Regions from separate parts of the Paenibacillus sp. cl6col genome, predicted to be linked through region 2. Evidence: riboswitches for the same ligand, from Rfam matches in the RefSeq annotation. Region 2 holds a riboswitch; the other holds the start of a gene.
What was found. Region 2 has a riboswitch for FMN ahead of BLS15_RS21765 (DMT family transporter). Riboswitches for the same ligand answer to the same signal wherever they lie in the genome.

Region 1: linked by a shared signal. The riboswitch ahead of ribD (bifunctional diaminohydroxyphosphoribosylaminopyrimidine deaminase/5-amino-6-(5-phosphoribosylamino)uracil reductase RibD) and the one ahead of BLS15_RS21765 (DMT family transporter) in region 2 are both predicted to bind FMN.

The regions. Positions count from the first base shown of each region.
Region 1 is NZ_FNAZ01000002.1:254,513-265,420, reverse strand. Features, by position in the region: gene BLS15_RS05325 (metal-dependent hydrolase) at 3-701, opposite strand; gene scpB (SMC-Scp complex subunit ScpB) at 753-1,409, opposite strand; gene BLS15_RS05315 (segregation and condensation protein A) at 1,378-2,172, opposite strand; gene ribE (6,7-dimethyl-8-ribityllumazine synthase) at 2,245-2,712, opposite strand; gene BLS15_RS05305 (bifunctional 3,4-dihydroxy-2-butanone-4-phosphate synthase/GTP cyclohydrolase II) at 2,797-4,038, opposite strand; gene ribE (riboflavin synthase) at 4,060-4,743, opposite strand; gene ribD (bifunctional diaminohydroxyphosphoribosylaminopyrimidine deaminase/5-amino-6-(5-phosphoribosylamino)uracil reductase RibD) at 4,724-5,893, opposite strand; FMN riboswitch at 6,224-6,383, opposite strand; gene BLS15_RS05290 (peptidylprolyl isomerase) at 6,552-6,989, opposite strand; gene lysA (diaminopimelate decarboxylase) at 7,201-8,532, opposite strand; gene BLS15_RS05280 (spore germination protein) at 8,717-10,378, opposite strand; gene BLS15_RS05275 (stage V sporulation protein AB) at 10,461-10,898, opposite strand; gene BLS15_RS05270 (stage V sporulation protein AA) at 10,891-10,908, opposite strand, start outside.
Region 2 is NZ_FNAZ01000009.1:107,065-117,972, forward strand. Features, by position in the region: gene BLS15_RS21715 (TetR/AcrR family transcriptional regulator) at 1-134, shown strand, start outside; gene BLS15_RS21720 (SCO family protein) at 293-871, shown strand; gene BLS15_RS21725 (glyoxalase superfamily protein) at 1,190-1,558, shown strand; gene BLS15_RS21730 (undecaprenyldiphospho-muramoylpentapeptide beta-N-acetylglucosaminyltransferase) at 1,614-2,684, shown strand; gene gpmA (2,3-diphosphoglycerate-dependent phosphoglycerate mutase) at 2,848-3,579, shown strand; gene BLS15_RS21740 (lactonase family protein) at 3,743-4,819, shown strand; gene BLS15_RS21745 (DMT family transporter) at 4,937-5,866, opposite strand; gene pdaA (delta-lactam-biosynthetic de-N-acetylase) at 6,057-6,839, opposite strand; gene BLS15_RS21755 (hypothetical protein) at 6,959-7,270, opposite strand; gene BLS15_RS21760 (GNAT family N-acetyltransferase) at 7,427-8,608, opposite strand; FMN riboswitch at 8,847-9,026, shown strand; gene BLS15_RS21765 (DMT family transporter) at 9,130-10,050, shown strand; gene ytaF (sporulation membrane protein YtaF) at 10,173-10,814, opposite strand; gene BLS15_RS30075 (DUF3973 domain-containing protein) at 10,892-10,908, opposite strand, start outside.

The DNA of each region.
Region 1 (10,908 bases), on a different contig from region 2:
CTTTACAGCATCAGCTTGGAACGATCAATAGATTGACCAGGCAAAAGTTCAAGTCCTTGAATCCCAAGCTCCTGAAGCTTCGCCACAAATGCTGCCCCATCCTGTTGAATAGGAGGAAATGTATTGTAGTGCACGGGGATGACAACTTTAGCCTGTACCCACTGCGCAGCTAGCAATGCATCTTCCGGGTCCATCGTGAAGAAGCTGCCAATTGGCAAGAAGGCGATATCTGGCTTGTAGCGATCGCCAATGAGCTTCATATCGCTGTACAATGCAGTGTCTCCGGCATGATAAATCGTTAGCCCTTCTGTTTGCAGGACAATCCCTGCAGGGTTACCCATATAAATATCCTGACCATTGACTGTAACGGAGGAACTATGCAGGGCAGGCACTAGCGCAACCGTTCCAAATTCGTATGGAGCTGGTCCACCTAGGTTCATGCCTATAGCTTGCGCACCTTGCGATTCCATGTAGTTCGTAAGCTCTACCATGCCAATAATAGGCGCATTGCAGCGCTTGGAGATGGATACCGCATCACCAATATGATCGCCATGTCCATGTGTGAGCAGCACATAGTCCGCATGAATCTCTTCTGAGCGTGTGACTGCTGCAGGGTTGCCAGTCAAGAAAGGATCAATGATAATACTATGCTGTTCGGTAACAAGCTGAATGCAGGAATGACCGTGGAAATGAATGTTCAAAGCAGTTCCTCCTCATATTTGCATTTTCAACAGCTTCATATGCAGAAGTTCTTATCTTATCTCTTCCTCGTGCTCATGTTGAACTCCTGCTTCCAATTGTTCTTCAACTTCCTTCACGTCTTCAATCGTCAATTGGCGTCCATCTAACTTCTCGAACAAGAGCTGCGTTTCCTCTTCTAACCCATCCATTTGTTCAAAAGCAGAGGAATCCGGCAGTTCTTTAATTGTTGATAATCCGAAATAATCTAAGAATGATTTCGTTGTGCCATACAAAATCGGCCTTCCAATCGCTTCTGCTCGTCCAACCTCTTCGATCAAACCCTTGTTCGTCAGTGTCTGAATCGCACGATCCGATTTTACGCCGCGGATTTCTTCAATCTCAACACGGGTAATCGGCTGTCGATAGGCAACGATAGACAAGGTCTCTAGGGCTGCTTGCGACAGAGAAGAACGCGATGGCGAATATGCCATCTTCTCAAAATACGGGGCATGTTCTGGCAATGTAACTAGCTCGTACATCCCTGCGATTGCAACAATTTGCAGACCACGTTTCGAGCGCTCGAAGTCCGCGCGCAGATCGTTCATCGCTTCCTCTATAACCTCTGGGCGCTGTTCTGTAATTTCTGAGATTTGCTTAATGTTCAAGCCTTCATCACCGGCCATGAACAACAACCCCTCAATAATCGACTTCAGCATCTGAAAGTCCATCTTCCGTGTCCACCTCCCCACTCCATTGAATCACGATGTCCTCAAAGAGGCTATCCTGGTAGCAGCGAACTTGCTTCATCTTCATCAGCTCCAGCAGCGCGAGAAAGGAAACGACAATTTCCGAACGCGTGAGATGCTCGCTAAGCAAGTTAGAGAACATCATCTTACCTCCCTTGCCAAATGGACGCAGCGTGTCGATAATGCTCTTAATCCGATCCTTCACCGATATTTCATCCCGGTGGATTGTTGCGACCTGCGTTCTGCGCGACGCTTTGCTAAGTGCCTTGCGGAATGCTGCGATCAAGTCTGTGACATGTAATCCATCCACTGGATTATCAGGAGCTGTTGGCATAAATGGCGTTAAGTCCTCTGGTTCCTTGGAAAAAATCATGCTTCGTTCTGTCTCGCGTTCCCGGAGATGCTCCGCAATTCCCTTGTACTTTCGGTATTCGATCAACTTGCGTATAAGCTCTGCCCGCGGATCAGGCTCATCATCCACATAATCTTCATAGTCGTCCCATTCCATGACCGGAGGCTTGGGAAGCAATTGCTGTGATTTCATGGACAGCAACGTTGCCGCCATAACGAGAAACTCGCTCGTAATCTCCAGCTCTAATTCCTGCATATTGTGCAAATATTCCATATATTGATCTGTAATCTCACTAATCGATATATCTTGAATATTAATTTCCGCTTGGTCGATTAAATGCAGGAGCAAATCGAGCGGTCCTTCAAACTGTTCCAGCTTATACGTTACGGTCACCCCGTGATAACCTCCTGAGCAATAAAAACAAATGTAGCGCCCTTACAAAAAGGGCACTACATTAAATAAGCACTATTTTAACTGATTCGTCAAGTTCGCCATTTCAATTGCAGTAGACGCAGCTTCCCAACCCTTGTTACCTGCCTTCGTTCCTGCACGTTCAATTGCCTGCTCGATGGAGTCTGTTGTCAGCACTCCGAATATGGTCGGAACCCCTGTCTTCATGTTCACTTGCGCAACGCCTTTAGCCGCTTCACTGCACACATAATCGAAATGCGGAGTGGATCCGCGAATAACTGCGCCTAGTGTGATCACCGCATCATACTTCCCGCTCTCCGCCATTTTCTGCGCAATAAGTGGAATTTCAAATGCACCCGGAACCCAGGCAATATCTACCTCCTCATCTTTAACCCCGTGGCGCTTCAGCGCATCAAGTGCTCCCGAAACAAGCTTGCTGACAATAAATTCATTGAATCGACCAGCAACAATTCCATATTTTAATCCTTCGGAAACTAAGTGTCCTTCAAATACATGTGGCATAAGTAAAGTCCTCCTCTGTGATAAATAACTGAATCATATCGATAAGTTTATCGCACGCTTGCGGTACTTCATTTCCTTCAGGGCTTATCTGCGTGCTTGTTCATCCTGTTCAATATCGTCGAATACGAGCATATGCCCGAGCTTTGCAGCCTTCGTATGCAGATATTTTGTGTTGTCTTCATTCTCCTGCATTTGAATCGGGACGCGCTCAACGACCTCCAAACCATAGCCTTCCAACCCTTTAATTTTGCGAGGATTATTTGTAAGAAGGCGAATTTGACGAATGCCAAGATCTTTCAAGATTTGAGCTCCAATGCCGTAATCCCGCAGATCCGCTGGGAATCCAAGCTCCAAGTTGGCATCCACAGTGTCTAGCCCTTGCTCCTGAAGCTTGTAAGCTTTGAGCTTGTTAATAAGTCCAATCCCGCGGCCTTCCTGGCGCATATAGAGCAGGACGCCATTGCCTTCCTTGTCTATTTGTGAAAGCGCAGCGGCGAATTGAGGGCCACAGTCGCAGCGATGTGAATGAAATACATCCCCGGTTAAGCATTCCGAATGAACACGAACAAGTACTGGCTGAGTTCCATCAATGTCGCCCTTCACTAAGGCAACATGTTCCTTATTGTCCACACCATTCGTATAGGCAATAGCTCGGAATATCCCGAAGTCAGTAGGCATGTTCACCTCGACCTCACGTTGAACCAGCTTCTCCTTCTCATTACGATAATGAATGAGATCCTTGATGCTGATGAGCTTCAAGTCCCATTGCCCCTTCAGTTCCATCAAGTCGGGCAGTCTCGCCATCGTGCCATCTTCCTTAATCACTTCGCAGATGACACTAGCAGGTGCAGATCCGCTCAACCGGGCGAGATCAACCGCTGCTTCCGTATGCCCTGCACGGCGCAACACACCACCATTCTTCGCTATTAACGGGAAGATATGACCCGGGCGGCGGAAATCTTCTGCCTTGGCGTTCGCATCCAGCATCTTCTGGATCGTTAGTGAGCGTTCGTGCGCTGAAATGCCAGTAGTCGTATCTACGTGATCAATGGATACGGTAAATGCCGTACCGTGATTGTCCGTGTTGTGTGCAACCATTGGGTGAAGCTCAAGCTCCTCGGCACGCTCCTGCGTAATAGGTACACATACCAATCCTCGGCCTTCTGTAATCATGAAGTTAATAACTTCCGGTGTTGCCTTGTCGGCTAACGCGATAAAGTCGCCTTCATTTTCCCGATCTTCGTCATCAACCACAATGATGACCTTGCCCTGCTTCAAATCTGCAATTGCGTCTTCTATCGAATCAAAGTGAAATGCTTCCTTCATGTTGTTCCTCCCCTTTCACCATTACATAAAACCATGCTCTGCCAAAAATGCTGCATTAAGACCTCCAGAACCAGAACGATTCGAATCCTTTGTCTCGTTCTCCGGCCCTGATCTACCATACCGGAGCAAATGATCCACATACTTGCCAAGCACATCACATTCAATGTTGACGATATCACCCGGCTGCTTGCGCTGAAGAGCGGTTTGCGCCAACGTATGCGGAATAATCGATACGGCAAATTCTCCATGCTCTGCTCGCGTAAGGGTTAAGCTGATGCCGTCAATAGTGACAGAACCTTGTGGAATCATATATTTTGCCATCTCAGGCCGACTCGCCCGACATTCGATGACGACAGCATTCGCATCTCTTGTTCGTCCCACAATCGTTGCAAGACCATCTACATGTCCTTGCACAATATGACCGCCGAATCGCCCGCCTGCTGCCATTGCACGCTCTAGATTGACCGGATCGCCCGGCCTTAAATCCTTCAAATTCGTGTGGCGAAACGTCTGCGGCATCACATCCGCCATGAAGGAGGTGCCATCATATGACGTTGATGTCAGGCATACACCATTGACAGCGATGCTGTCCCCCAGCTTCATGCCATCTAGAACCTTAGATGCTCGGATGTGAAGCACCATCGCCTCACCCCGCTTCATCACAGACTGCAGTGAGCCCACTTCTTCAATCAGTCCGGTGAACATTGCTATGCTCCTCCTTTATGCTGGAATGAGTCAAATGCTCCACCTCACGCTTGCCGAAAGGATATCCTGTGATGCAGATATTATCTCCGAGCTTCTCAACCTCCACATGCTGAAGCCGGTATGCATCCTGCATCCTCTCTACACCTTCAAACACAAAACTACCAGGCGCATGCTGACCGCCGACGACAATCGGAGCCATAAATATTGCAACTTTGTCGACCAGCTTCTTCTCTAGCATCGCCCCATTCAATCGACCTCCACCTTCAAGGAGTATGGATCCGATCTCATGTTGGCCACACCATTCCATCATCTGCTGAAGGTCTACCTTCTCGCCTTCACCGCACTCGATAACCTCTACGCCTCTGGACACCAATTCACGCCGCTTCTCCCCGCTTGCCCGTGCAGTTGTGAAGATGCAGGTTCGTGCAGCTTGATCGGTTACGACGTTGGCGTCCATAGGGATCCGAAGCTTCGAGTCTACAATCAAGCGCACTGGGTTTACCCCAGGGACCGACAGACGTGTTGTCAGCGATGGATCATCCGCAAGCACAGTGCCTATGCCTACCATAATCGCTTGATGACGGTGCCTCATCGAATGAACGAGTTCACGACTTCGCTCATTCGAGATCCACTTGCTGTCCCCAGTCGAAGTGGCGATCTTGCCGTCCAGCGTACTTGCTGTCTTGAGGGTAACGAACGGAATGCCGGTCGTAATATGCTTAGCGAACATTTCAATCAGTGCGAGACCTCTCTCCCGAAGCACATCCAACGTTATCCCAATTCCATGATCCTTCAGTAGAGCAATTCCTCTCCCTGCAACCGCTGGATTCGGATCGACGCAAGCGATCACGACACGGGCAATTCCCGCTTCAATCAATCGCAGACTGCAAGGCGGTGTTCTCCCATAGTGGCTGCATGGCTCAAGGGTCACATACGCAGTCGCTCCTCTCGCCGCTTCACCAGCCATCTGTAAAGCATAGACTTCCGCATGGCCTTCACCACGCCGCAAATGAGCTCCAAGACCGACGATTCGTCCCTCGTTCACAATGACACAGCCAACTGCAGGGTTCACATCGGTCTGTCCAAGCACCTGCTCTGCCATGTTCACAGCGAGCTGCATGTACAGTTCATCATTGATAACAGCAGACATTAGGTATCCTCCTTTCCACAAACAGATCAAGGCTAACGCAAAAAAGCCCTTCGGATCCTCCGAAGGGCATGATTGATTGAGCTTACAGGTATGTACTTAATTTCACAATAGTCGCACATAAGCATAATTTCCATTTGTATATGACAAATAAAACCGACAACAAGGATGTTCTCAGCAAACTGCAACGATTTCGCATATGTCAAATACGACGATAGATGAATAGAAAACCTCGCGCTTACGCAGGTATTCGCCGTCCATTTCGCCTGGAATGCTCATGAAATTGTGAAAATAAGAACTTGAAAGAACTAATTATCGAGTTCTTCTCTCCTGACGCCCCTTCTCCCATCCAGACTATACTGTCGGCTCTGGAGTTGCACCAGATCCACCGTGTGGACGAATCCACCCGGGTCACGGACTAAGAACATCTTGCACACGCAAGAATAGGTTCATCACCGCCGGTCGGGAATTTCACCCTGCCCTGAAGGTCTGTCATTCGTATTGCTATAAAATTAGTTTCTAAGATGTTGCACTTAGAAGTGTACCACCTGACCTGGTAAAATGCAACTTGTGTCGCTTCACCGCATGGAACATTCAGCTGCGTTCAAATAAAAAAGACGTGCAGCAGCCAAGCTGCATACACGCCTTCCCTCAATTATTTCTATTCTTCCACGATTGTAACTTGCTTCATCTTGTCGCCTTGCTTAACAGCATCTACATGCTCCATGCCCTCTACAATTTTGCCAAATACCGTATGCACGCCATCCAAGTGAGGGAATGCATCGTAAGTGATGTAGAATTGGGAACCGCCTGTATCCTTGCCGGCATGCGCCATCGCAAGTACACCACGCTCATGCTTGTGCGGGTTGCCTTTTGTCTCACATTTGATTGTGTAGCCTGGGCCGCCTGTACCTGTTCCGTGCGGGCAACCGCCTTGAGCTACAAAGCCCGGAATAACACGGTGGAATGTCAAGCCGTTATAGAAACCTTCGTTGGACAGCTTCTCAAAGTTTGCAACGGTACCTGGTGCCTCTTGCTCATGGAGCTGGATTTTCACCGTGCCGCCTTTTTCCAATTCAATCAATGCATATTTGCTCATCATGTATCGTCTCCTTCCATATGTACAATGCTCACGCTTGCTCATCCGATTATACGTTATTTCATAACAAAAAGAAAACACCCGATTTCTGCCTCATCGTTATGCCACGGCAAGACAGAAGATTGGGTGTTGTAATAGTTTCCATATCTGGTGTAACTTCGAATATGAAATTCAACTGCTGCCGCGGAGCTTGCAATCGTCACATCCCGTACTATTTCAGCGCTGGCTCCTTGCGCAGACGAGCTGGAATGCAGTCATTGCGCACGATATCTTCATGCGACTCACGACGTACAACAATATCCGCTTCCCCGTTGTGCACGAATACGACAGCTGGTCTTGGAATACGGTTATAGTTGCTTGCCATCGAATAATTGTACGCACCTGTGCAAGACACAGCCAACAGATCGCCCTGCTGGACGGCAGGAAGCACAGCATCCCAGATCAGCATATCGCCGCTTTCGCAGCATTTTCCTGCTATCGACACTGTCTCCGTGGACTCATTAGTCGCACGGTTAGCAAGCAGTGCCTCATAACGAGACTCATACAGCGCTGGTCGAGGGTTGTCGGTCATCCCTCCATCAACAGCTACATATTTGCGCACGCCTGGAATATCCTTCACAGAGCCAACTGTATACAGTGTTGTTCCCGCTTCTCCAACAATACTGCGGCCTGGCTCTACCCAAATTTCAGGCAAGCATTCTCCGATGTCAGCAAAATGCTGCTTTACAGCATCTGTAATGGCCTTTACATAATCGCGAACATGCAGAGGCGTATCCCCTTCTACATAGCGGATGCCAAAGCCGCCGCCCAAGTTCACAACCCGGAATGCGATCCCTAGCTGTTCCTTCACCCCACGAGCAAATTGTGCAACGCGTTCAACCGCCATTTGGAATCCTTCAGTTTCGAAGATTTGAGATCCGATATGCGAGTGGATGCCCAGCAGCTCCAAATGAGTTGCATCCGCCGCATGACGCACAGCCTCAAGCGCCGTGCCATTGCCGATGTCAAAGCCAAACTTCGAATCCGTCTGACCTGTCGAAATGTATTCATGCGTATGTGCCTCAACCCCTGGTGTAACGCGGAGCAGCACAGGTACGGACTGATTGCGTTCTTGGCAAATTGCATTCAACAGCTTCAGCTCCGTGAAATTATCAACAACAAAGCAGCCAATGCGGGCATCAAGCGCCATTTCGATCTCCTCGGGCGTCTTATTATTCCCATGGAAGTGGATTCGCTGGGCCGGGAATCCAGCCTGCAAGGCTGTATACAATTCCCCTTCCGATACAACATCCAGCGACAGCCCCTCTTGGTCGACTAGCCGGCACATTGCTGCTGTACAGAATGCTTTGCTTGCATATGCAACCTGAAAGGTTAACCCTGACTCGCGAAATGCTTCCATGTATTGTCCACAGCGTTCTCTGACTAATGCTTCGTCAAAAATATAAAGCGGAGTACCAAATTGCTGCTTCAATTCGGTTACATCGCAACCGCCAATTTCTAAATGTCCATCCCCATTAATCTTGCTCGTTCCGTGTAAGTACATCGTCATTTCTCCCCACTCCCACTCGATCTTCTATGTCTATCCCCTCATGTTGTTCCAATTGTTGGTGAAAATATTACATCGAGTATATCAGCTTATTCGATCTTGAAAGAATGGATTTTTCCGTCCATCATTTGCATTATAGAGGTTGTCAAGGGACAAACACCTTGCCTTCCAAACGTTGAAGCTATCGCTTCGTTCTTGGCGGCATCTTTGTATTATCTCGCGTCTGATTCAAGCTAGGGCGCGTCTTTATCAGCAAGAATGGCTGTCGCACGATGATATTGTACATCGCTTTGGCATTGAACGGAATGAACGGCCATAAGTATGATGCATTGTACGAGCGATGCAGGGTCAGCCAGAGCAGCCAAACGGTTGTACCAATTACGAGTCCGGGAACTCTGAATAGCGCAACCGAAATAAGCAGCACAAGCCTCACGATTCGATTGGCCAGCGCCAGCTCATAGCTCGGTGTCGCAAACATCCCTACGGCAGCTACAGCCATGTACAAAATAACCTCATTGACGAACACTCCTGTTTTGACCGCTATGTCACCTACGAGTATCGCAGCTAGCAAGCCCAATGCTATCGCAAGCGGCGACGGAGTATGAACAGCCGCCATTCGCATGAGATCCACGCCGAGCTCTGCGATGAGGAACTGGAAAATGAGCGGTATCTTCCCTGTCTCCTGCGGTCCAATAATTTGTAGGGTGGCAGGCTTTAATCCCGGCTCGATAACGAGCAGCAGCCACAACGGGAGAATGAAGAGCGATGCAAAAATACCGATGAAGCGCACACTCCGCAAATAGGTTCCCATAAATGCAGTTTGTCGATTCTCTTCTGCATGCTGACATAAGTCGAAAAACGTCGTCGGCAAAATGATGACAGATGGAGAAGTGTCGACAAATATGACAATGCTGCCATCCATCAAATGGGAAGCGACAACATCTGGACGTTCCGAGTATCGTACTAGCGGATAAGGGTTCCACGCCTTATTGATAATCGCCTCCTCCAGTTGCTTGTCGGCCAGTGGCAGACCATCCACATTCACCGCTTTTATTTTATTACGAACCGACTCCACTTGACGCTTGTCAGCAATATCATCTATATAGGCAATACACACATCGGTACGGGTACGCCGTCCCACCTGCACCATTTCATACATAAGCCCTGGATCACGCAAGCGGCGTCGGACAAGGGTAACGTTCGTGAGCAGTGTCTCGCCGAATCCGTCACGCGCACCCCGAACCACCCGCTCGAGCGACGGTTCTTCAAGACCCCGCATAGGGAAGGTTTTGCAGTCCACTATAATTGCACTTGATTCATGATCAATAAAGAAAGCGCTGCTGCCAGCGAGCACCTTATTAATGACGCTGCTTAACTTATTCTCCCGCTCCACTTGAACATGAGGGATATAGCGTTCGAATAAGGATTTGAGCGCGTTCGGCGACATTTCTTCCTTATCCAAGTAAGACATGCGGGACAAAATTAACGTCATCACTTCGTCCTTAGCAAACCCATTCACATAGAACAGGCCCACCCGCCGCTCACCGAAGACCATCTCGCGCAGCAAGATATCGAACGACTCCCCAAGTCCGACTACCTGCTGCAGCGTTCGTTTCGTCTCGTCCAGCTTCTTGGAGATTTCGTCCTTGTCCTGCCAATAGATGATGGACTCTTCTATCGTATCGGACTTCTCACGCTGCTTTTTTCTGTCATGCAAGCTGCCTTGCTCAGATGCATGCTGCTGATTTCCTCCATCCTCAGACTTCTCTTTCGGTGATTTCGAATGAGGAGGGGGAAGTACGTCCTTTTGCGACGATTCTTGTTCTGTTTGCTGCTCTGTCATTGGGCAATGTCCTCCTTCTTATTGAATCGCAATGTTTTGGCATATCCTTCATCGCGAGATTCTCACCATTCACACAGAAATTTCAATGCGGGTATTTAAAACAGTCGAACCAAGATCCAAGAACCTTGCCAATTACCATTGCGGTCAGTAGATGAGGGAGCGCATGTGTCATACCAAGCCGTTTCGCCAATATCGGAAAAACATTCAATACCTCCGTCAGCGCTGCAGCCAAAAGTCCCACGAATACCCCATCCAGCAGTCCGATGAATGGAGAGAACCATCCCGCATAGAAGAATCGGATACTCCATAAATCTGTTACGGTAAAGAACAGCGTGCCCGCAATAATGGCGTACTCAAACCAATACGAACAGTGGAAGGAGCGAGTAAGCTGTGCTAGCCGTGGAAGCATGTCAAGCACGACAAATAATGCCACCATCGCGCCCCCAACCGTAATCCCGCCAGCGATTCCCGCGAACGATGCCAGCAGCTGTGCAAGACCATACAGCCAAGTCTCAGTCACGCTTCAAATC
Region 2 (10,908 bases):
TACGTCCCCGTAAGGTGATCTTGCTCGGAATGCTGTCAAATTTAAAAGAGATGGCCCCCTGGACTTCCGTGTATGAACGCCTATGCAAATCTATTGAAGCGTTGTCCGGATATGAACCAAGCACTCTTCGCTAATATGCGGAGAGTGTTTTTTTGCTCACTACGATGTATGTATGTATGTATGAAAATGTCACAATATCGTAGCTTAATAGGGGCGTAGATGGTAAAAATAGACTTGCAATTACGATACAATAAGAGTAAAAACGATGTGGTATCGTAATGTGGAGGTCGGTATGAAGAAGATACTTGTAAGTAGTGTAATCACTATAATTATGATCGTTCTAGTCGCTTGTGGCGGCAAGCCGAAGCCGAATGATTACGACTGGAAGGTTACTGCATTTGAGGCGGTTGATCAAGACGGACAGCCTTTTCGTACCGAACAAATGAAAGGGAAGATATGGCTCGTTAACTTTGCGTTTACAAGCTGCACTACGGTATGTCCACCTATGACCTTCAACCTGACAGAAATTCAACAGAAGCTAAAAGAAAAGGGAATTGAAGACGTACATATACTATCATTCAGTGTCGACCCTTCTATTGATACGCCGGCGAAGATTAAGGAGTTCCTTGGTAAATATAAGGCTGATACGACTCATTGGCGCTTTGTCACGGGTTACAGTCAGGCAGCGATTGAAAAATACAGTCTTGAGATGTTCAAATCACAAGTGCAGAAGGTGGAAGGCGATGATCAGGTGATCCATACCACCTCAGTCTTCCTCGTTGATCAAGAGGGAACCGTGCTCACTCGCTACAATGGATTAGAACCGCCAGAAGATAAGATTATCGAGGATGTTAAGTCACTGCTAGAGTGAAACCTTGACGGAGGTAGAGTGCATGCTGAGGTCAGCTTGATCATGTACTGAGATCCCATTAGAAATTAATGCGCATGGAACAATCGCAATTAATAGGCTGATTTATTCATGAAACGCAATGATAACGGCACAAGGGCTACTGCTCTTGTGCCGTTTTTTGTTGAAGGAGTTAGCAGTCAAGAGTCAGTCAAGAAGACGGATAAAGGTGAGAGGGTTCGCAACGAATGAAGCGGGAATAGTGTGTGTATGTAACCAAATTGTGGTATCATTTCGATAATAAATCAATGTGATATTCTGAGTCGAATTGAGGGAGTTAACATGGAGGATATTTCGTTCCGAGAAGCTATACCGATATTGCGAATATTCGATGAGCATAAAGCGCGTGAATTTTACGTAGATTTCTTAGGATTCCGAATGGAGTGGGAACATCGCTACGGAGAAGATTTCCCATTGTACATGCAGGTAGCACGCGGCAATTGCATACTTCATTTATCAGAGCATCATGGGGATTGCTGTCCTGGCTCGGCAGTGCGAATTGAAGTTAGCCATATACGGCAGCTGCATGCTGAGATGCGCGGCAAGCAGTATAAATACGCGAAACCTGGACTTGATCCGGATGAACATGAAATGTGTGTCACTGATCCATTTGGCAACCGAATCATTTTTTATGAGCAGGCAAGTTGTTAGAGGAACGTTTCGTGCGGATTGGTTCATTTACAGATAGATGGCGAGGTGCCTGAATGTGACAAGACGCATCCTTTTTACTGGTGGAGGAACGACAGGACATGTGGCTGTGAACCTTGCTCTCATCCCTAAGTTTATCAACAGAGGATGGGAAGTACGATACATTGGTTCCCGGCATGGAATCGAGGCCGAACTGATTGTTGGCTTAGATGGGGTAGAATACTGTAAGATTGCAACGGGCAAGCTGCGCCGATATTGGGACTGGAACAATGTAAAGGATCCATTCCGTGTATTGAAGGGGACATGGCAGGCGTATCAATATATCCGTACATATCAGCCTGAGGTGGTCTTCTCTAAGGGGGGATTTGTATCGGTCCCTGTTGTCATTGGTGCTTGGTTGAATCGTGTGCCGGTTATTATTCATGAATCAGACCTTACCCCAGGATTGGCGAATCAGATGGCCTTGCCCTTTGCCACGAAGGTATGTGTTACGTTTCCGGAGACGATAGAACATGTGAAGCAGCGCAAGTCTATCTATGTGGGAGCAGTTGTTCGTTCTGAGCTGCTGCTGGGCAGTAGATCCAGAGGGTTAAATGCATGCGGCTTTACACGTACGAAGCCAGTACTTCTCTTCATGGGCGGAAGTCAAGGCTCTAAACGATTGAATGAGCGAATTCGGAGCAGTCTGCCGAAGTTATTGGAACAATATCAGATTATACATATATGTGGAAAAGGGAATGTTGATCCTTCCATTACGTATCGCGGCTATCAACAATACGAATATATGAAGGAAGAGCTTGGCGATGCGCTTGCAGCTGCTGATCTGGTCATTTCAAGAGCAGGTTCCAATGCAATATTTGAGTATTTGAAGCTGCAGATTCCTATGCTGCTGATCCCGTTGTCTAAGAAGGCGAGCAGGGGAGATCAAATACAGAATGCTCGCTCCTTTCAATCCGCCGGTTATTGCCATGTTCTGCTTGAAGAAGAAATAGAAGGGTCTGCATTTATCGAAGCCATTTATAGCGCTTATGCCAATAAAGAAGTGATGCGGGAGAAGATGAGACATTATCGTCAAGGCGATGCGATCGAACAGCTGTTAGACGTAATCCACTCTGTGGCCGAGCGGTAGCCAGGAGTAGGGAATAATTGTGTATGGATTACATATTGTTTTCATTAGTTTTCGCAATTGTTTCATCGCCTTTCATTTTGGTTAAAAAAGAATAGAAGGACATGTTCAAATATGATTGTCTAACATGGCGTGAACGTGGCTCGCTCACAGAAAGGGGCAACTTATGGCTAAACTTGTGCTGATTCGACATGGACAAAGCGTATGGAATTTGGAAAATAGATTTACAGGTTGGACGGATGTCGATCTGTCTGAACAAGGTCTTATTGAAGCGAGACAGGCGGGTGAGATATTGCGCCAGCATGGATTCGTATTTGACATCGCGTATACTTCTGTGCTGAAGCGGGCCATACGAACCCTATGGATTGCATTGCATGAGATGGATCAGATGTGGATTCCTATCCACCATACATGGAAGCTGAATGAACGTCATTATGGGGCGCTGCAAGGATTGAATAAGGCGGAGACAGCAGAGAAGTATGGGGAAGAGCAGGTTCATCTGTGGCGGCGATCGGTGGATGTACGTCCACCTGCATTGGAGCCGACTGATTCACGCTATGAAGCAGCAGATCGGAAATATGCTTCCTTGCAGCCGGGTCAATTCCCGCTAACAGAGAACTTGGAAGATACGGAGAAGCGAGTGCTTGCTTATTGGCATGAGACCATTGCTCCGGCAATTCAAGCAGGGGAGCGGGTCATCATTGCTGCTCATGGCAATACACTGCGGGCGCTTGTGAAGTATCTGGACAAAATCCCTGCCGACGGCATTGCAGATTTGAACATACCAACAGGGACACCGCTTGTGTACGAGCTTGATGAGAAGCTGACACCAACACATCGGTATTACTTAGGGCCAGATGGGAGAATCCCAGCAGGCATTATCCCTGAGCACATATAAGTTATTCAAAACGAGAGGGAGAGCTGTCATATTGTGCGGCTCTCTCTATTTGATTCTGTTGATTGAGCCTCGGATGTTGATATTCCGCTGTACCAAGTGTAAAGTAGAGACACAATATCAGTTCCTATATTACATAAGGACAACACCGAAGGGAGTTACATACATGGAACAACGTATGTTAGTGTTTGTTGGATCGTATGCTGAAGCAGATTCTTCTGGACTTTATGTATACTCGATGGATGAGAAGACTGGTCAATTGACGAAGCTGGATGAAGCAGCAGGGTTGAAAAATCCAACGTTCATCAATGTCGATGTTGATCAGCAGAAGCTCTATTCCATTGGAGAATGTGTCATTGAAGATGGTTCGAAGACTGCGGAGGTAGTTAGCTTCGCAATAGATACAGCTTCAGGCAAGCTGACGCAATTGAACCGCGCCTTCTCACTTGATGCTCCGACATGCCATATTCAACGAGACTCTCAGAGCCGTTACCTGATTGTTGCCAGCTATCATGGCGGCCGCATTGGATTGGTAGAGCTCCTAGAAGATGGACAAGTAGGAAGCCAGCTTGATGTACAGCAGCATCACGGCCATGGCCCGCATCCGAATCAGAACCAGCCGCATCCGCATTCTGCATTTTTCAGTCCAGATGAGAAGTATATCTACGTGTCTGACTTGGGGATTGACCGGGTGAAGTGCTATTCCATAGATAAGGAGCGCCACGTGCTTGTTCCGCACGGTGAATATGAGGTTCCAGCAGGATCTGGGCCGCGTCATTTGACATTCCACCCGAATGGTCAATTCGTCTACGTCATCAATGAATTGAATTCAACGGTGAGTGTGTTCTCATACGACGCGAGCAATGGTGAGCTCCATGCGATTGAGACGGTGTCGACACTTCCTGTGGACTTCGATGGCGAGAGCTATTGTGCAGAGATCGCCATTTCAGAAGATGGAAAGTACTTGTATGGATCCAATCGTGGACACGACAGTATCGTTGTATACGAAGTACAGCCTGACACTGGCAAATTGACGACTGTACAATTTGTTTCAACAGAGGGAGGTCATCCCCGTCACTTTGCATTGACACCTGGAGGAGCGTATTTGCTGGCTGCTAATCGAGATGCGAACAATATTGTCGTATTCCGTGTAGATAATTCGACTGGCAAGCTCACGAGTACAGGGCAGTCTGTTGAGGTGTCTAAGCCGGTATGTGTGAAGCCGGTGTACGTCAAGAAGTAATTTCTCTCTAGCGTTTAGATAAACCGGAAGGTTAGAAGAAGCCGATATTCGCATCTGCGAGCATCGGCTTTTTTGTCGTTAACAGTTGAATGATACGATTGAATGGGATGTAGTTGATTAGGAGACCGAACGAGTCGTGTTCGGGTCCATTGCTGCAGCTGGAGTGGAGTGGTTCGCCCGTCGTTCACTCATGAGGAATATCCATACCCCAGCAATGAGAAGCACACAGGCAATAAATTGGGTAGTCGTTAATGATTCTCCCAATAGAAGCCACGCGAGAACGGTAGCACCTACAGGCTCGCCGAGCACGCTCATCGAAATCGATGTGGCGCTTGTGTACTTCAACAACCAGTTGAACAGCATATGTCCAAGCACGGTTGGGATGACAGCCATTAATGCGAATAAGAGCCATTCTCTAGCTTCATATCCAATAAAGGAGTAGCCTGCGGAAAGGTTGTAGACAGCCAACGCCAGACCAGCTACGAGAAAAACGGTAAAGTTATAGACGTAAGACGAGACGCGCTGTCGCAAATCCTGACCTAGCAGCATGTGTATGACGACCGAAATCGTACCAAGGATAGATAAAATGTCTCCATATAACGCTCTCCCGGAAATGGCCATATCACCCCAGCCAATGAGCAGCATGCCGCATAAAGCAATCCCGACACCAATTAATGAATTTCTCGTCGTTCGTTGTTTGAAAATCCAGAATGATCCGGCCATTACAAGTATGGGTTCCAAGGCAAGCAGAACGGTCGAGCTCGCTACAGTCGTATAGCGCAGCGACTCCATCCAGAAGAGAAAGTGCAAACCGAGGAAGAAGCCTGACAGGAACAGACGCAGCCAATCATTGCGCTGGACAGAGCTCCATTCGGATCGATATGACCACGCCCATGGCAGAAGCACGATATTCGTTATCAGGAGACGATACATGCCAATGACAGCGGCGGGGGCAGTTGACCATTTCACAAAAATGGCCGAGAAAGAGATTGCGATCATTCCTACGATGAGCAGGGCATACAGATGCGATGATTTTCTTGATGACATGAGCAGAAGACACCTCGGTATATGAATGAATGAATGAATGGTAATCACAATGTGCTAGTATACACCAACTGCCCCCAACTTGAAATAAAAATCATGATTATCAACCTAAAAAAAAGGACTGTGGGACGAATGACCGTCCCCAGCCCTTAATTGCGCTCATCAGCTTGCGTTGAACAAGTAATGATTGTTTCTATTTGGATTGCTGTACGTTGAGTTGATCGAGGCTTGCAAATTCATATCCTTGTTGACGTGCACCGTCAATAATGGCGCCAAGGGCCCCGGCATTATCCTTCGATATGGAGTGGAGCAGAATGACCGCTCCAGGATGAAGCTGCTTTACAACCTTATCATATGCATAGCTCGTTCCCCGTTGGGCATTGACATCCCAATCCAAGTAAGCCACGGACCAGAATACATTCGTGTACCCCATATTCTTCGTGATGGCTAGAGTCCGGTCATTAAAGATACCACGTGGTGGTCGCAGATAAGGCATATCCTGCTTGCCCGTGACAGCTGATACCGCCTGTTTGACCTTATCCAGTTCGGTTCGTATCTGCTCATCCGATATGGTGGTCATATCCGGATGACTCCACGAGTGATTGCCGATCAGATGTCCCTCGTTAATCATTCGCTTCAGTAGATCTGGCTGCGTATTTACATAATGTCCGGTAACGAAAAAGATGGCTGGAACCTTCTTCGCCTTCAACGTATCCAGAATTTGAGCCGTGTATCCATTTTCGTATCCGTTATCGAAGGTTAAGTAAATCATTTTTTTGTTTGTATCTCCGAGAAAAATAGCTCCGTGCTTCTCAATCGTCGGTTTGAAGCCTTCCTCGTCAATCGAAGGAAGCTTGCCGTTTACACTCTTCTTGAATCCAAAGTGGAATGCGGGACCCTGTCCGGCGTATGCGGCTGGCTGAATGCTTGCGGCAAGCAAGCAGAGGAGAGCAGTGGCAATCAGAATGCGTTTCATATGCAAATATACTCCTTGATGTAGGTTAGAATCGGTCAATCATGGCTTACTATTCCATATTTGCAGTAAACTTATACGCACTGATACCTATGCATTCCTAATGCGAATCCAAGTAATCCTTATTTGTTGTTAGACTGCTTCATCTTCTCCAACTCTTCTGAGACGACGAAGGCAAGATCTTCGTTGTTGTACATGGACAGCACGGCGAACAAAGTGTCGTCAGGGATCGGTCCGGCCTCCTCCTTCGGAACCGTAAGATCAATTGCCTGCTGCAATCGATAGTTGTCGCCCTGCTTCGGGTATGCGCGATGATAGAGCTCGGCTGGATCAAGATCATGGTTCACACACCATTGTGCAAAGATAAGAATCATCATTTGCTCATCCCGCTCATAATTGTCGATAATTTGTTGTTCTACTGCACTACGCGTCATTGCAAAAACTCCCTTACATAGATTCATACAGCTTATTATAACGAAGATGAATTGTGATTCTCAATCCTATTGCTCAATTGAGAGGGAGAGACGTTGCAATGATCGGACTGTAATGCCATTGGGAGATGAATGCTCATACTTACTTACTCGCTTAGCTTAGAAAGCGTCGGATATATATGGATGAAGTCGCGGAACGAACTGCTCTAGAGTTTCAATACTGTTGATGGAACCTGCAATAAATCCGTTATCGAATAATTCGCATGGTCGCTGATAACCTAGCAGCATAGTTGTGAGTGCTCTAATGTTCATGGACAGGGTGTTGGTCGTGTTGACAGTGGTACGAACCTGCTTCTCATTGTGAGAGTGAATAGCAGCTTGCCCGTTCTCAAATTGAATGACTACATTATTCCACGGAGCCTGGTCGTCACTTATGTACAGAGAGAGGGGAGGGTGTGCAGGTACAGGTGCAAACGTATATTGCTGTAGAAATAATGTAATATCTACAATTCGTGCCATGACAAAAGGTTGTATGGTACGCACAATTCGTGGAAGGTTCAAGGCGAAAAACAGGCGCTCATTCTCACAAAGACGCATATTTACTTGCTCTACCATAGAATCATGCTGACAAATATAATTCCATAGCCCCTGTCTAGAATCCCTTGTAACGCACATGAATTCATGTACATGCATAGCATTATTTTTTATCTCATACAACATATACCCTTGAGGCTGCGAATGCTCACTATAGTAGACCGCCGCGGTGCGATGATGATAGTGAGCAAGCCACCATTCGTGATCGCGAACGACCATACCTGAATGCTGTGATGACCATGCGTCATATACCGCTTCAATATCAGTAGAATGCGTATCCTTGGTAAAGCGGCGAACAATGCCTGCCAGTTCAGGATTCAATGGAATTAGATCATGACGGGTAAATTGGCAAGTCATGCGGTCGCTGAATACTTCCCAGCCTGCTTTGCGATAGAAGGGGATGGAGAAAGGATAGAGCATGGATATAGAAGTTCCAGCGGCCTGCATCACGCGCAGTGAGTGGTGCAGCAATTGCTTGGCATATCCTTTGCGTCGAAATTCAGGATAGGTGGCAACCCCACCGATTCCACCCATCTTCAGCTTATTCTGGCCGATATAGATGTGAAAAGGAAGGATATGAAGCTTCGCAGCGAGCTTGCCTTCATCGTACACACCAAAAATCTCATGTTTCCCCAACTTATGCAAATAGTTATCATAGTCTTCAGGATCAACGCTGTACTGGAAAGCATACTCGGATAGCGATATGGCTTCAGTAAACTGTTCCTTGCTCAAACGGACAATTGACATTGACAATCCCCCTCAATAAATGATTGTGCCGCTGTATATGATCTATTGTAGATGAAATAGACAGGGATGCAACGATTGAATGAAGAAGGGTCGATTGAAAAGTCGGGATGGTAATATATGCAAATGGTGAAAACTTTCATGAAAATGCGAAATGTCATATTGCTCAATCTGAAAATCTAGATATAATGAAGTCAGGGCATGTCAAGGAAGCAACAGCATGCTACTATGTGGATTGAATATGGATCTTCAGGGCAGGGTGAAATTCCTGACCGGCGGTATGGGTGCAGCTGCACCCGAGCCCGCGACTCGTTGTTCGCTTACTCGGTTACTTGTAACATGTAAGCATCGAACGGAGAACAGCGACTGACTTGGTGAAAAGCCAAGGCCGACGGTATAGTCCGGATGGAAGAAGATCTCGCACACGTTGTTTGGTACAACTGCATACAACAACAGGTCTAATGCGAATTTTTCTCTTCTGCATGTCTAGATCCTATATTCAACAACCTTGGAGGTTATTGAATATGGAACATCGTATCCAGGCCGACACACGCATGAGCAGCTCCGCGAGAGGAGTATGGTTCGTTGCGATGGGAGCGGCACTGTGGGGAATTGGCCCACTGTTCCGGGTATGGGTCATGGAGTCTATGACTTCGACCCAAATTGTATTGATTGAGCATCTGATGCTCGCCTTGTACGCGATCCCGGTGTTATGGATGCACCGGAAAGAGCTGCGCAACTGCACATGGAAGCATGTACTGGCATTGCTGTTCCTGTCATGGGGCGGCTCAGTAGTAGCGACCATTATGTTTACCGAAGCATTTGCACATGGTGATGCGAATGGCGTACTGCTGCTGCAGAAGCTGCAACCAGTCTTTGCAATTATTTTAGCGCGGCTGTTGTTGAAGGAGACGCTTCCGCGTCGCTTCTCGCTACTGCTTATTCTTGCTATTATCGGTACGTATTTATTGACATTTGGATGGTCTTTGCCAATTGGGCATTATAATGAAGTCATTGGCTTCAGCAGTCTATTGGCACTTGGAGCAGCGTTCCTATGGGGCGGTTCCACAGTTATGGGACGGTTGCTTCTCGACAGAATGGAATATGAGACGGTCACATCGCTGCGATTTTTGATGGCACTCCCTCTGCTCATCGTGCTGACATCATGGGAGTCACCAAGCTGGAATTTCGCCGCATCAGAATGGGGGACACTGTCGTTCTACATCTTCTTGCAGGCTCTTCTTCCAGGATTGGTTAGTCTCTTGCTGTATTATCGCGGTCTATCGACTACCAAGGCCTCATATGCGACTCTGGCTGAGTTGTCATTCCCATTGGTAGGGATGATGATGAATTGGTTCGTGTTCCATCAGGCGGTCACTGCAGCGCAAATTTCAGGCTTCGTTCTCATCTGGATTGCGTTGTATATGGTATCAAGACAAAATTAATCGGCGGTGGCAGTGCAATGATTCTTAATGAAGTTGCTGTCAATCGTCTTCCATAAATGATAAGAGACCCTGTCTGCTATGCCTTGAACGCATAGCAGACAGGGTCTCTTATGTTAGTTAGGTTAGAAGAAGGAATTGATAGCGACAAGAATGATGATAGCTCCGCTTAGCACCGTGCTGAATTGTCCTACTGTATAGCGTCCTATGCGAATGTTGGCCATCTTCTGCCCAAGCACGGCACCCAGCCACAATGTGACAAAACTGCCGATCGCTGCGGTTAGGGATATGGCGAGCGGTGATAATCCGATAAGTCCAGCACTTAGGCCATTTGTAAGCGCATTGGCAGACAGTGCAACACCAAGCACAGCTGCTTCCCATAAGTTAATCGTCCCCGATTTATCCTTATCCGCTTCCTCTGGTCTCTGCAGCATTCGTTCTAGTGAAGAGCTTGAATTAGCTTCACTGCTTGCTTCTACTGCTGTGGTCTCCGTCGAGCTGCCATGGTGAGAGGTCAGTAGAACAATGCGGATGCCGACAATAAGCAGGATGAGTGCGGCAAGCAAGGTAGGCAGTATACCAGGAAGAACCTGCGATATCCATTGACCGAACATGAGACCGGCCATACTGAAAATGAAGCAGATGAGCGAAATGAATAGATTCGAAAGCACTCCAATTCGTATTTTCCGTATTCCGTACGATATTCCCACCCCTAAATTATCTATACTCGAAGCGACTGCTAATCCTATAATCATAATCCATTGCATGATGAATCTCTCCCTTGGTTAATTCCCTTGATTCGAAGTAATAAATGGTTGTTTATTGAATGTCATTTGCCGTCCTGTCAATCGTGAAGCATCT